2 regions of the Bacillus sp. P4_E1 genome follow, and region 1 is predicted to be linked to the other one. Evidence: riboswitches for the same ligand, from Rfam matches in the RefSeq annotation. Region 1 holds a riboswitch; the other holds the start of a gene.
The links. Region 1 has a riboswitch for FMN ahead of ribD (bifunctional diaminohydroxyphosphoribosylaminopyrimidine deaminase/5-amino-6-(5-phosphoribosylamino)uracil reductase RibD). Riboswitches for the same ligand answer to the same signal wherever they lie in the genome.
Positions count from the first base shown of each region.

Region 1 (5,035 bases):
TTTTGTGGACGAATTTTCCAAGCCCTAATTGTACATAGTAAAAATGTAATTTATATCGGGTTGGAGGATTTTACATGTACAAATACATATTAACTATTATGACCTGTCTGATTTTAATAAAAGCGATAAGTGCTGATCCAGTTAAGGCGGCTGAAAATCCTGAACAAAAAGAAATGCAACAAAGAATTGAACAGCATTTTCGAACGAAAGCTGAACATTTTGGGCTTGAAACAGAAGGAAAAGATTTAAAAGAAGTGAGGAAGGAAATTTCTATTATAGAAGAAGCGGAAAAGAGAGAAAATGTGTGGAGAACAGCACAAGCTCTTCGTATAAAAACAGAAGGAAAAACGATGGATGAATTAATAGAAGATGTACGAAAAAAGGTGAGAAAATAAAAAAAGAGGCCTTAGCCTCTTTTTTAAGCCCATTGTTTTGATAAATGAGCCATTTCGATCGCAGCAACTGCCGATTCATATCCTTTATTACCAGCTTTTGTACCTGCACGTTCAATCGCTTGTTCAATTGTTTCTGTCGTTAATACACCGAAAATAACTGGAATGTCCGTTTGTAGTGATAAAGACGCAACACCTTTTGCTACTTCATTACAAACGTAATCGTAATGTGTTGTAGCACCGCGAATTACTGTACCTAATGTAATAACAGCATCATATTTTCCGCTATTGGCCATCTTTTTAGCGATTAAAGGAATTTCAAATGCACCAGGAACCCATGCAACATCAATATCATTCTCTTCTACACCGTGACGCTTTAATCCATCTAAAGCTCCGCCAAGTAACTTACTTGTAATAAACTCATTAAAACGTCCAACAACAACCCCAACTTTTAATCCTGTACCAACTAAATGACCTTCGAATACCATAATGTATCTCTCCCTTAATTATAAGTTTAGTAAATGTCCTAATTTGCTTGCTTTCGTTTGTAAATACGTTTTATTTTCTTCTTTTGTTGGCATTTGTAACGGTACACGCTCGGTTACTTCTAAATCGTAACCTTGTAAGCCAGCAATTTTTCGTGGATTATTCGTTAATAATCGTAAACTTTGTAAGCCTAAATCTTTTAAAATTTGAGCGCCAATACCGTAATCACGAAGATCAGCTGGGAACCCAAGTTTTTCATTTGCTTCTACAGTATCTAACCCTTCTTCTTGTAACTTATAAGCGCGAAGCTTATTCAGAAGGCCAATGCCTCGTCCTTCTTGTCTCATATAGAGAAGAACACCTTTTCCTTCACGCTCAATTTGAGCAAGTGCAGCATGTAGCTGTGGTCCGCAATCACAGCGGCACGAACCAAATACATCTCCTGTTAAGCATTCTGAATGAACGCGTACAAGTACAGGTTCGCCTGTTGAAATATCACCTTTTACGAGCGCGATATGTTCTTTCATATCTAATGAGTTAGAATAGCCAATTGCATGGAAAGTACCGAAATCTGTAGGTAATGTAATTTCCACTTCTCTCGTCACAAGTGTTTCGTGATGGCGGCGATAAGCAATTAAATCTTCTATTGTAATCATTTTTATATCAAATTGTTTTGCGCACTCTAGTAAATCAGGTACACGTGCCATCGTACCGTCCTCATTTATAATTTCGCAAATGACTCCAGCTGGTTCTGCCCCGCAAAGTTTGGCTAAATCGACAGCGGCTTCTGTATGACCAGCACGGCGCAGGACACCGCCTTCTTTCGCAATTAATGGAAAGATATGTCCAGGGCGATTGAAATCAGAGCCTTTTGATGCAGGGTTTAACAATTCTTGTATCGTAGTTGCACGTTCATGAGCACTAATCCCTGTTGTTGTAGAAACATGATCAATGCTCACTGTAAACGCAGTGTGATGTGAATCTGTATTATGAGATACCATTGGTTCTAACTGTAGACGTTCTGCGTACTCCTCCGTAATCGGTACACAAACGAGACCACGACCGTGTGTAATCATAAAATTAATCGTTTCTGGTGTAATGTACTCTGCTAAAGCAATAAAATCGCCTTCATTTTCTCGGTTTTCATCATCACATACGATAACAACTTTTCCTTGTTTTAAATCTTCTAGAGCTTCTTTAATACGATGAAACATTGTGCTTCCTCCTTATAGAAATCCGTTTTCTTGTAAAAAGCTTTCGGTCATTGAACCAGTTCTTTTTACTGGCTTTGAAATAAAGCGTTCAATATATTTTCCAATCATGTCACACTCAATGTTTACGATGTCCCCGGCTTTTTTTTCTCCGATTATAGACTCGCTTACTGTGTGAGGGATGAGTGAAATTGTAATTGAAGATTCGTCTATATCAAATATTGTTAAGCTAGTGCCATCAACAGCAACGGATCCTTTATGCAAACAATAGCGTAGTAATTCATCAGAAATTGCTATTTTGTAATAGATGGCATTGTAATGTTGTTTTTTAGTTAAAATCGTACCGATGCCATCGATATGTCCGGTGACGAAATGTCCACCGAATCGTCCGTTTGCAGCCATCGCCCGTTCTAAATTCACTTTGGCACTTGGCTTTAGCATACGAAGTGATGTTGCTTTCATTGTTTCAGGCATTGCGTCGACAGTGAATGAAGTAGTCGTAAAAGTAGTTACTGTTAAGCAAATGCCGTTAACTGCGATACTATCACCTAATTTGACATCCGATAAAATTTGCTTTGCGCTAATAGTTAGCTTCATTGTTTCACCACTTTGAGTCATGCTTGATATCGTTCCTAACTCTTCTACGATTCCTGTAAACATTCCGTCACCTCGCTTTTTAAGGTTGCAACAATTTTTATATCATTACCGATTTGTTTCATCTCTTGAATTGTTAAGGAAAGTGCATCTTGTAACTTCGAAAAACCAGCTCCGCCAAATAAGGTGGGTGCATCTTTTCCACCAATTAATTTCGGGCTTATATAGGTCACGATTTCATTAAAACTATTTGTTTTTAAGAAGTTTGCATGCACCGTTTGACCACCTTCAACGAACAGAGAAAGAATTTGTTTCTCACCGAGCAGGGATAGGACATCTTGTATTTCAATTTGCTGTGTTTTCATTTGGAATACAGCTATATTGTTAGATTCATAAGACGCTATTTTCTCTTTGTTTACATCCTTACCGACAATAATCCATGTCTGAGTTAAGCCATCTGTTATGACATGAGAAGATGGCGGCGTTCGTAAGTGGGTATCTAAAATAACGCGTATAGGATGTTTACCTCCGTTTGGAATTCGTGTTGTTAAGTGTGGATTATCAGTTATAACTGTATTCACACCGATTAGGATAGCATCATGTATATGACGATATTGGTGAACGTCAGCGCGTGCTTCTTCGCCTGTAATCCACTTACTTTCACCGGTTATAGTTGCTGTTTTTCCATCTAAGCTCATTGCTGTTTTTATTGTTACAAAGGGACGTTTCGTTTTCATATAGTGAAAAAAGTATCGATTTAATAAAGTGGCTTCCGCCTCAAGAACACCAGTAGTTACCTCGATTCCAACTTCTTCTAATCTCCTTTTTCCATTTCCGGAAACGAGTGGATTGCAATCAAGAGTAGCAATTACAACACGCTGAACTCCTTTTTCAATGAGTAATTCACAGCAAGGGGGTGTTTTTCCAAAATGGCTACACGGTTCAAGTGTTACATAAACGGTAGCGTCTTTTGCTCTTTCACCAGCCATGTGAAGAGCATGAACTTCAGCATGTTCTTCACCAGCACACATGTGGGCACCCATTCCAACAATTTTTCCATCTTTAACAACAACGGCACCAACCATAGGGTTTGGGCTTGTTTGTCCCGATGTTCCTTGTGCTAACTGCAAGGCAATCCTCATATATTCTTGATCTGTCATTCTTTTCACCTCTCCTGAAAAAATCAAAAAACCCCAAGGATTTTATATCCTTGGGGTTTGGGAGACGTGATTTCTAGAAATATAGTTCGAATACGAAAGTATAGGAAAGAAACCTAACGATGACTGATATTTTGGCATAAGGAAAAAACCTAGCAAAATATCAAATTCTTTCAACGCTAGTCGTATCTTTTTATTTCAGTATAGAAACATAACTATACAAAATAAAACATATATAAAGATTCAAAATGAAACTTTAAAAATATGCATACTGAAATAAAAGTGTATTCGCTATATAAAATTACTAGAAAACATATCCTTCTCCCATCCAGACTATACTGTCGGCCCTAGAGTTTCACTAGATCCACCGTTTTCGCGTTGAAAACGGGTCACGGACTTAGAAGCTATCGCTTCATCACCGCCGGTTGGGAATTTCACCCGACCCCGAAGGATGTTGTTTGCTCACATTATAGCACAAAAAAGAAAAAAGCATAGTAAAAAATGTTCGAATGTGAAGAATTGTTTGAAAATATATGACGATTTGAATGGGGACGAAAGTAATAGAAATGTGGAAAGGGGAAGGGCTGTATAGGCTTTGATCAAAAGAAAAAACATACACAAATAAATGTGCATGTTCTTTAAATATTTATTCTGCCTCTGGTGCTCTAACAACAGACTCGAATTTGCCTTTATGCGAAGCATCGCAATAAGGCATGTTTTTTGATAAACCACAACGACATAAAGAAAATGCTGGTTTTGCTGGGAATACATTCCCTTGTGAGTCAACTAATTCCACGTCCCCTGTAACGCGAAAAGAGCCATTATCATTCACTTTAATTTGTACTTTTGCCAACGTTATCCCTCCTTTCCAAACGCTTACTCTCATCATATAATTAGGGAGAGTACTTGACAATATAAAGTGAAACTTTAATCAGTGGGGGCATCCCCACTGATTATTAGTTGAACCAATCGGGCGTTTACGAGCAGTTAATCTCCCACCTTACTTCTTTGCCTAAGCTGAATTTTGAGGTGGGAGTCTTACTGCCCGTTAATGCGGGATAAAAAGAGCACTTTGTTTGAGAGAGAAGAGAGTGTTATAATAGTTTGTATAACTGACTAGAGTAAGGTGACGAAAGATGGATAAAAAATTACACGCACTACAAAATATTGCAAATGAGCGCACATGGGCATCATT
Region 1 is NZ_JBFUIV010000012.1:77,025-82,059, reverse strand. Features, by position in the region: gene AC1DS7_RS17765 (hypothetical protein) at 75-395, shown strand; gene ribH (6,7-dimethyl-8-ribityllumazine synthase) at 419-880, opposite strand; gene ribBA (bifunctional 3,4-dihydroxy-2-butanone 4-phosphate synthase/GTP cyclohydrolase II) at 899-2,092, opposite strand; gene ribE (riboflavin synthase) at 2,105-2,749, opposite strand; gene ribD (bifunctional diaminohydroxyphosphoribosylaminopyrimidine deaminase/5-amino-6-(5-phosphoribosylamino)uracil reductase RibD) at 2,731-3,843, opposite strand; FMN riboswitch at 4,153-4,296, opposite strand; gene AC1DS7_RS17740 (CDGSH iron-sulfur domain-containing protein) at 4,487-4,693, opposite strand; gene AC1DS7_RS17735 (DUF2552 family protein) at 4,977-5,035, shown strand, end outside.

Region 2 (5,035 bases), on a different contig from region 1:
ATAGTAGAGAAGAAAATCCCTTATAAAGTAACGATAGAGATGGTCGAGTATTTAGAGAGACGAATTGATTCGTATACAGAAGAAGCGCCACCTTTAGAGCGTTTTATTTTACCAGGCGGTAGCGAGATATCGGCTGCACTACACATTGCACGTACAGTTATAAGAAGAGCAGAACGTTGTATAGTGTCATTGCAAAAAGAAGGAGAAACCAATGAAATTGTTCTAAAGTATATAAATAGGTTATCTGATTATTTATTTGCGCTTGCTAGAGTAATAAATGCGCGTTTACAAGTGAAAGATGTGGAGTATAACCGCAGTGCACTTGTTTTTCGTAATAAAGAAGAGAAGGAAGTGGAGTAATACACTTTCTTTTTTTTGTATACTTTTTTCTGTAATATCCCACAATAGAGAAGGTATGACGGCTATTAGAAAACGGAGGATGTATATGAAAGCGTTAAAATGTGGCGTGGTGATATTGAGTGTATTATTTTTATCTCAATTACATGTTTACGCTGAAGGGAATCAGTGGATATGGCCTGTTGATGGGCAGATAAGTGATTATTTTGGGACAAGACATGGGAAACACTATGGTATTGATATAGCTGCGCCTATTGGAACGCCTGTTGCAGCTATTCAAAATGGTAAGGTGACAAAGTCTTATTTTTCAAGTAGTTATGGAAATGTTGTGTTTATTAAACATGGAGAATATGAGGCTGTTTATGCGCATTTAAATAAGAGATATGTAGTTCAAGGTGATAACATTTCAAAAGGAGAGCTAATTGGAGAGGTAGGGAATACAGGAGAATCGCGAGGAGCGCATTTACATTTAGAAGTGCATCAAGGGAGATGGACGATGGAGAAAAGGAATGCGATGAATCCGTTGCTTGTTTTAAATGAACAAAAAAATCAAGTTGTGTCATCATCACTATATATTGTACAAAAAGGTGATACTTTAGTTGGTATTGCCCGGAAATTTAGTATGACAGTTGAGGAAATTAAAGTGAGGAATGGATTGCGACAAGAGCAAATCTATCCGAACCAACAACTATACGTCAAGTAAAGGCAACGTCCCAAAAGCATAACTTTTGAATAAATTTATTTTCTTCTTATTTAAGATTTCGATAGTAAATGAAATTATATCGAACATAGCTCTTATTATATCGACATTTCGACAAGAAATGTCGACTAACAATAAAATACGACAATAAGAGCAACCTATTCCTAACGAAAAACCGTCCCAAAAAGATCTTTTGGGACGGCTTCTTTTACCAAAAAATAAAGACACATATAAATCCAGTAATAGCTAAGTAGCTATATAAGTAAAAGACTTTTGTTCTTGTTTTTTCTTTTGTCCGAAATAGTACGATAGTTGGTTCGATTAGACCAATTGTAAGACAAAGTAAACCAAGAAGCATAAAGCCAATTGAAAGAGAATACAGGGCGATTTGTGGTGCTTGAAATGGAATCATCCATTTTAATAAAAATGCAATAAGTGCAGTGTAACAAATGCAACCGATGTATTTATTCAATGGTGTATCAGAACGGAAACCAGGAAGTTTCTTGGAAAACGGACGGGAAACAACTTCCGTTTGTAAAGATGTATGTTCTTCAATTATTTTTTGAGCTTCTTTTCCTTTTTGGAAAAGGGATAAAATCCAATTTCGCTCACCTTGGAAAATAAATTGAGAAGTTGTTAAATAGTGATCAACTTTTACCTTATTCCAACTCTTCCATGGATGACGCTCACACAATTTTAATTTACTTTCTGTTTTTTTATCATACTGATAAATACTTATGCCATCTTGGTCAAAAGTAGCGTAGTATGTCTCTCTTGAGAATGTGCCTAGATCAATTGGACAGTAGAAAAGTAATTCTTTTTTCAAATAAAAGTATTCTTTTCTTAAGTTCTTTTTCATTGCTTCTCGAATAGAGTGTCTTTTATCTTTCTTCATGACATTTCCTCCATAACTCAGAAAATGTTCTTATCTTAACAATTCAACATCTTATCACTTTTGACGACATATGACTAGGGGGATTCATAAGAGAAATACCGAATTATAAAAAATATGGGTTGTATTGTAAAATATAGTGATCGTTTCTTTAATTATATAAAATTAATAACTTATTTTTAGTAAGTTACACTTTTTTTGTTCACAATACGATCATGTTGTTGTATAATGAAGTGGAAAATAGAATATCGGTCTATCTTCGGGGCAGGGTGAAAATCCCGACCGGCGGTGATGAACATTTAATAATTTCGTTCTAAGCCCGCGAGCCGTTAAGGCAGGATTTGGTGTGATTCCAAAGCCGACAGTACAGTCTGGATGGGAGAAGATGGAGGTTCAAGCGTTCAAAAAAGATAAGTATTTGAACGTCTGTTTGATGTGCCTTAAAATTCTCCCTTTGTGTAAATCACAAAGGGTTTTTTCGTTCTATGAAAAAATAGGCATAGCAGAACCTTTCCACTTTCCATGAGAAGATCGATGGAAAAGGAGAGAGAAAGATGAAACAAAAAAACAGTGTAGTGCAGATGGTGAGTGTAGCGATGCTAAGTAGTATTGCGTATTTACTAATGATGTTGGATTTTCCATTCCCAGGGCTTCCGCCATTTTTAAAAATTGATTTTAGTGATGTGCCAGCTTTAATTGCGGCGATAATTTTTAGTCCAATTGCAGGTGTAATTGTAGAAGCGATAAAAAATATTTTGCATTACGGAATTCAAGGAAGTTTAACGGGAGTACCAGTAGGAGAAGTAGCAAACTTTATAGCCGGATGTTTATTTATTGGTCCAGCAGCATTCTTATTCCGAAAGTATCGCACAGTAAAAAGTTTAACGACAGGATTAATGCTAGGTACAATTACTATGACAGTTATTATGAGTGTGTTAAACTACTTTATTATTTTACCAGCGTACACTTGGTTTTTAAATTCACCAGCTATGTCTAGTGATATTATGCGACAAACTATTGTAACGGCGATATTACCGTTTAATGTAATTAAAGGAATTGTTGTAACAATTGTATTTGTAGCACTATTTTCACGCTTGAAAGTATGGGTATTTGCAAAAATGAAAAATGCTTAAAAATATTAAACCATTGGCAGCGTAACTGCTAATGGTTTTTTTGTTAGTGAGAATGAAAAAGAGTGCAAAAAATCCCCCTCATACTTATGAGGGGGATTTTTTGAAGTTAATAAAGGACTATTCGAATTTTAAAGAGTCGCCATCAAATGATTCGTCAGCAACTTTAATTGAGTCAGTTGGACAACCTTCGAATGCATCCATCATATCTTCAATTAATACATCTGGAATTTCAACGATACCTTGGTTATCGTCTAATGTTACAAATGCAATGCCTTCATCATCATAGTCATAAATGTCTGGTGCAGCAGCACCACAAGCACCGCATGCAATACAAGTATCTTTGTCAACGATTGTATATTTTGCCATATTTTTTCCCTCCTGATAATATGTATGTGAAAAGTTCGCCAAAAAATTATAATCTTATTGTAAAACGGTTTTAAAAACTTTTCAACATAAAATTATAATGATAATGCTTATCAATTAGAGTGTCAACTTATTTTTGAATTATTTCATAAGATTTTCAAAATACTTAAATGTTATTTCGTTTGATACAATAGAATATATACAAGCATGTAGTGTGAATATGATAAGTTAAATGAATAGCAGTTAATGTGCAATCGTATTGAAAAAGGAATGAAGTTAGACTGAGAGGTGGAAGCGGTAATGCAGCTACAATATACTTTATTATATTGTTTAAAACAATTGAATGGTGAAAGAACCGTTTCTTCGATTTATTATTTATTAAAAGGAAAGAGATCGTCGCAAACATTACAAGATGGGAATATGTTTCAAATTTCTTTTTTGTTTGGGATTTATAAGTCATTAAATAGAGCTGATTATGATCAAGAAGTAGCAAAGTTGTTACAAACGGATTTAGTTCAAGGTATACATGATAATACATATGTGTTAACGACGGCTGGTAACGTGCAATTAAACAAATGGGAAGGTGACTTTGCCTTTCCGACATATTTAAATGGTTTACACTATGGTGAAATAGGTGAAACGTTTTGGAAGAGGTTATCATTGATCGTTCAAACTATTTCGAATTTACAACAGGCGAATACGAAATTTATTCCAATTCAACAGGATACAGAAATAATGATGTGGGTGAAACGTTTTCTCACTGGAATACCGTATATGAGAAGTGAATTGGCTAAAAGATTATGGAAGGAAATGCATACTCTTTTACAAAAAAATAATCCAGTAGAGGCGACAATCGTAATATATCGGTTAACTGGGTATAAACGTATTGGGTGTACTTTACAACAATTAGCGGAAATTATGAAACAAGATATATTTCGAGTGTATTTTTTATTTTGGGGTACAATCCATTTCCTTATTCAAGAAGTTCGCAATAAAGAAAATGAGTTTCCATTATTAGCTGAAATTGTATCTTATCCAAATGAGAAAGCTGATTTATTTAGTTTATCAACGAAAAAAACATATAATCTTTGGAGACAAGGACGCTCTTTAGAAGAAATAGCAACAATTCGGAATTTGAAGGTTGCCACGATAGAAGACCATTTTGTAGAAATTGCTTTACGAGAAAAAGAATTTTCTATTGAAATGTTTATGGAAAAAGAAAAAATGGAAAAAGTAACAAAAGTAATTGAAGCATTACAAACACGTAAATTGCGTGTGTTGAAGCAAGCGGTTGGAGAGGAAATCTCTTATTTTGAAGTACGTCTTGTATTGGCACGGATGGAGGGTATAAATGAAGCTTGAGGAATATTTATATAAGTGGTTTGGATATTCTGAATTTCGTCCGGGGCAAAAAGGAGTTATTACGGACTTATTGGAAGGAAAAGATGTTGTAGCAATGCTTCCGACTGGAAGGGGAAAGTCAATGTGTTATCAACTTCCGGGGCTTCTGCAAGAGGGTACGGTGCTTGTTGTATCACCATTATTATCTTTAATGGAAGACCAAGTTACGCAATTAAAGTATGTCGTGAA
Region 2 is NZ_JBFUIV010000005.1:119,505-124,539, forward strand. Features, by position in the region: gene AC1DS7_RS09055 (cob(I)yrinic acid a,c-diamide adenosyltransferase) at 1-360, shown strand, start outside; gene AC1DS7_RS09060 (peptidoglycan DD-metalloendopeptidase family protein) at 446-1,060, shown strand; gene AC1DS7_RS09065 (hypothetical protein) at 1,266-1,952, opposite strand; FMN riboswitch at 2,201-2,340, shown strand; gene AC1DS7_RS09070 (ECF transporter S component) at 2,504-3,082, shown strand; gene AC1DS7_RS09075 (ferredoxin) at 3,200-3,448, opposite strand; gene AC1DS7_RS09080 (YpbB family protein) at 3,746-4,807, shown strand; gene AC1DS7_RS09085 (RecQ family ATP-dependent DNA helicase) at 4,797-5,035, shown strand, end outside.
Region 2: another riboswitch for FMN. It lies ahead of AC1DS7_RS09070 (ECF transporter S component); the one in region 1 lies ahead of ribD (bifunctional diaminohydroxyphosphoribosylaminopyrimidine deaminase/5-amino-6-(5-phosphoribosylamino)uracil reductase RibD).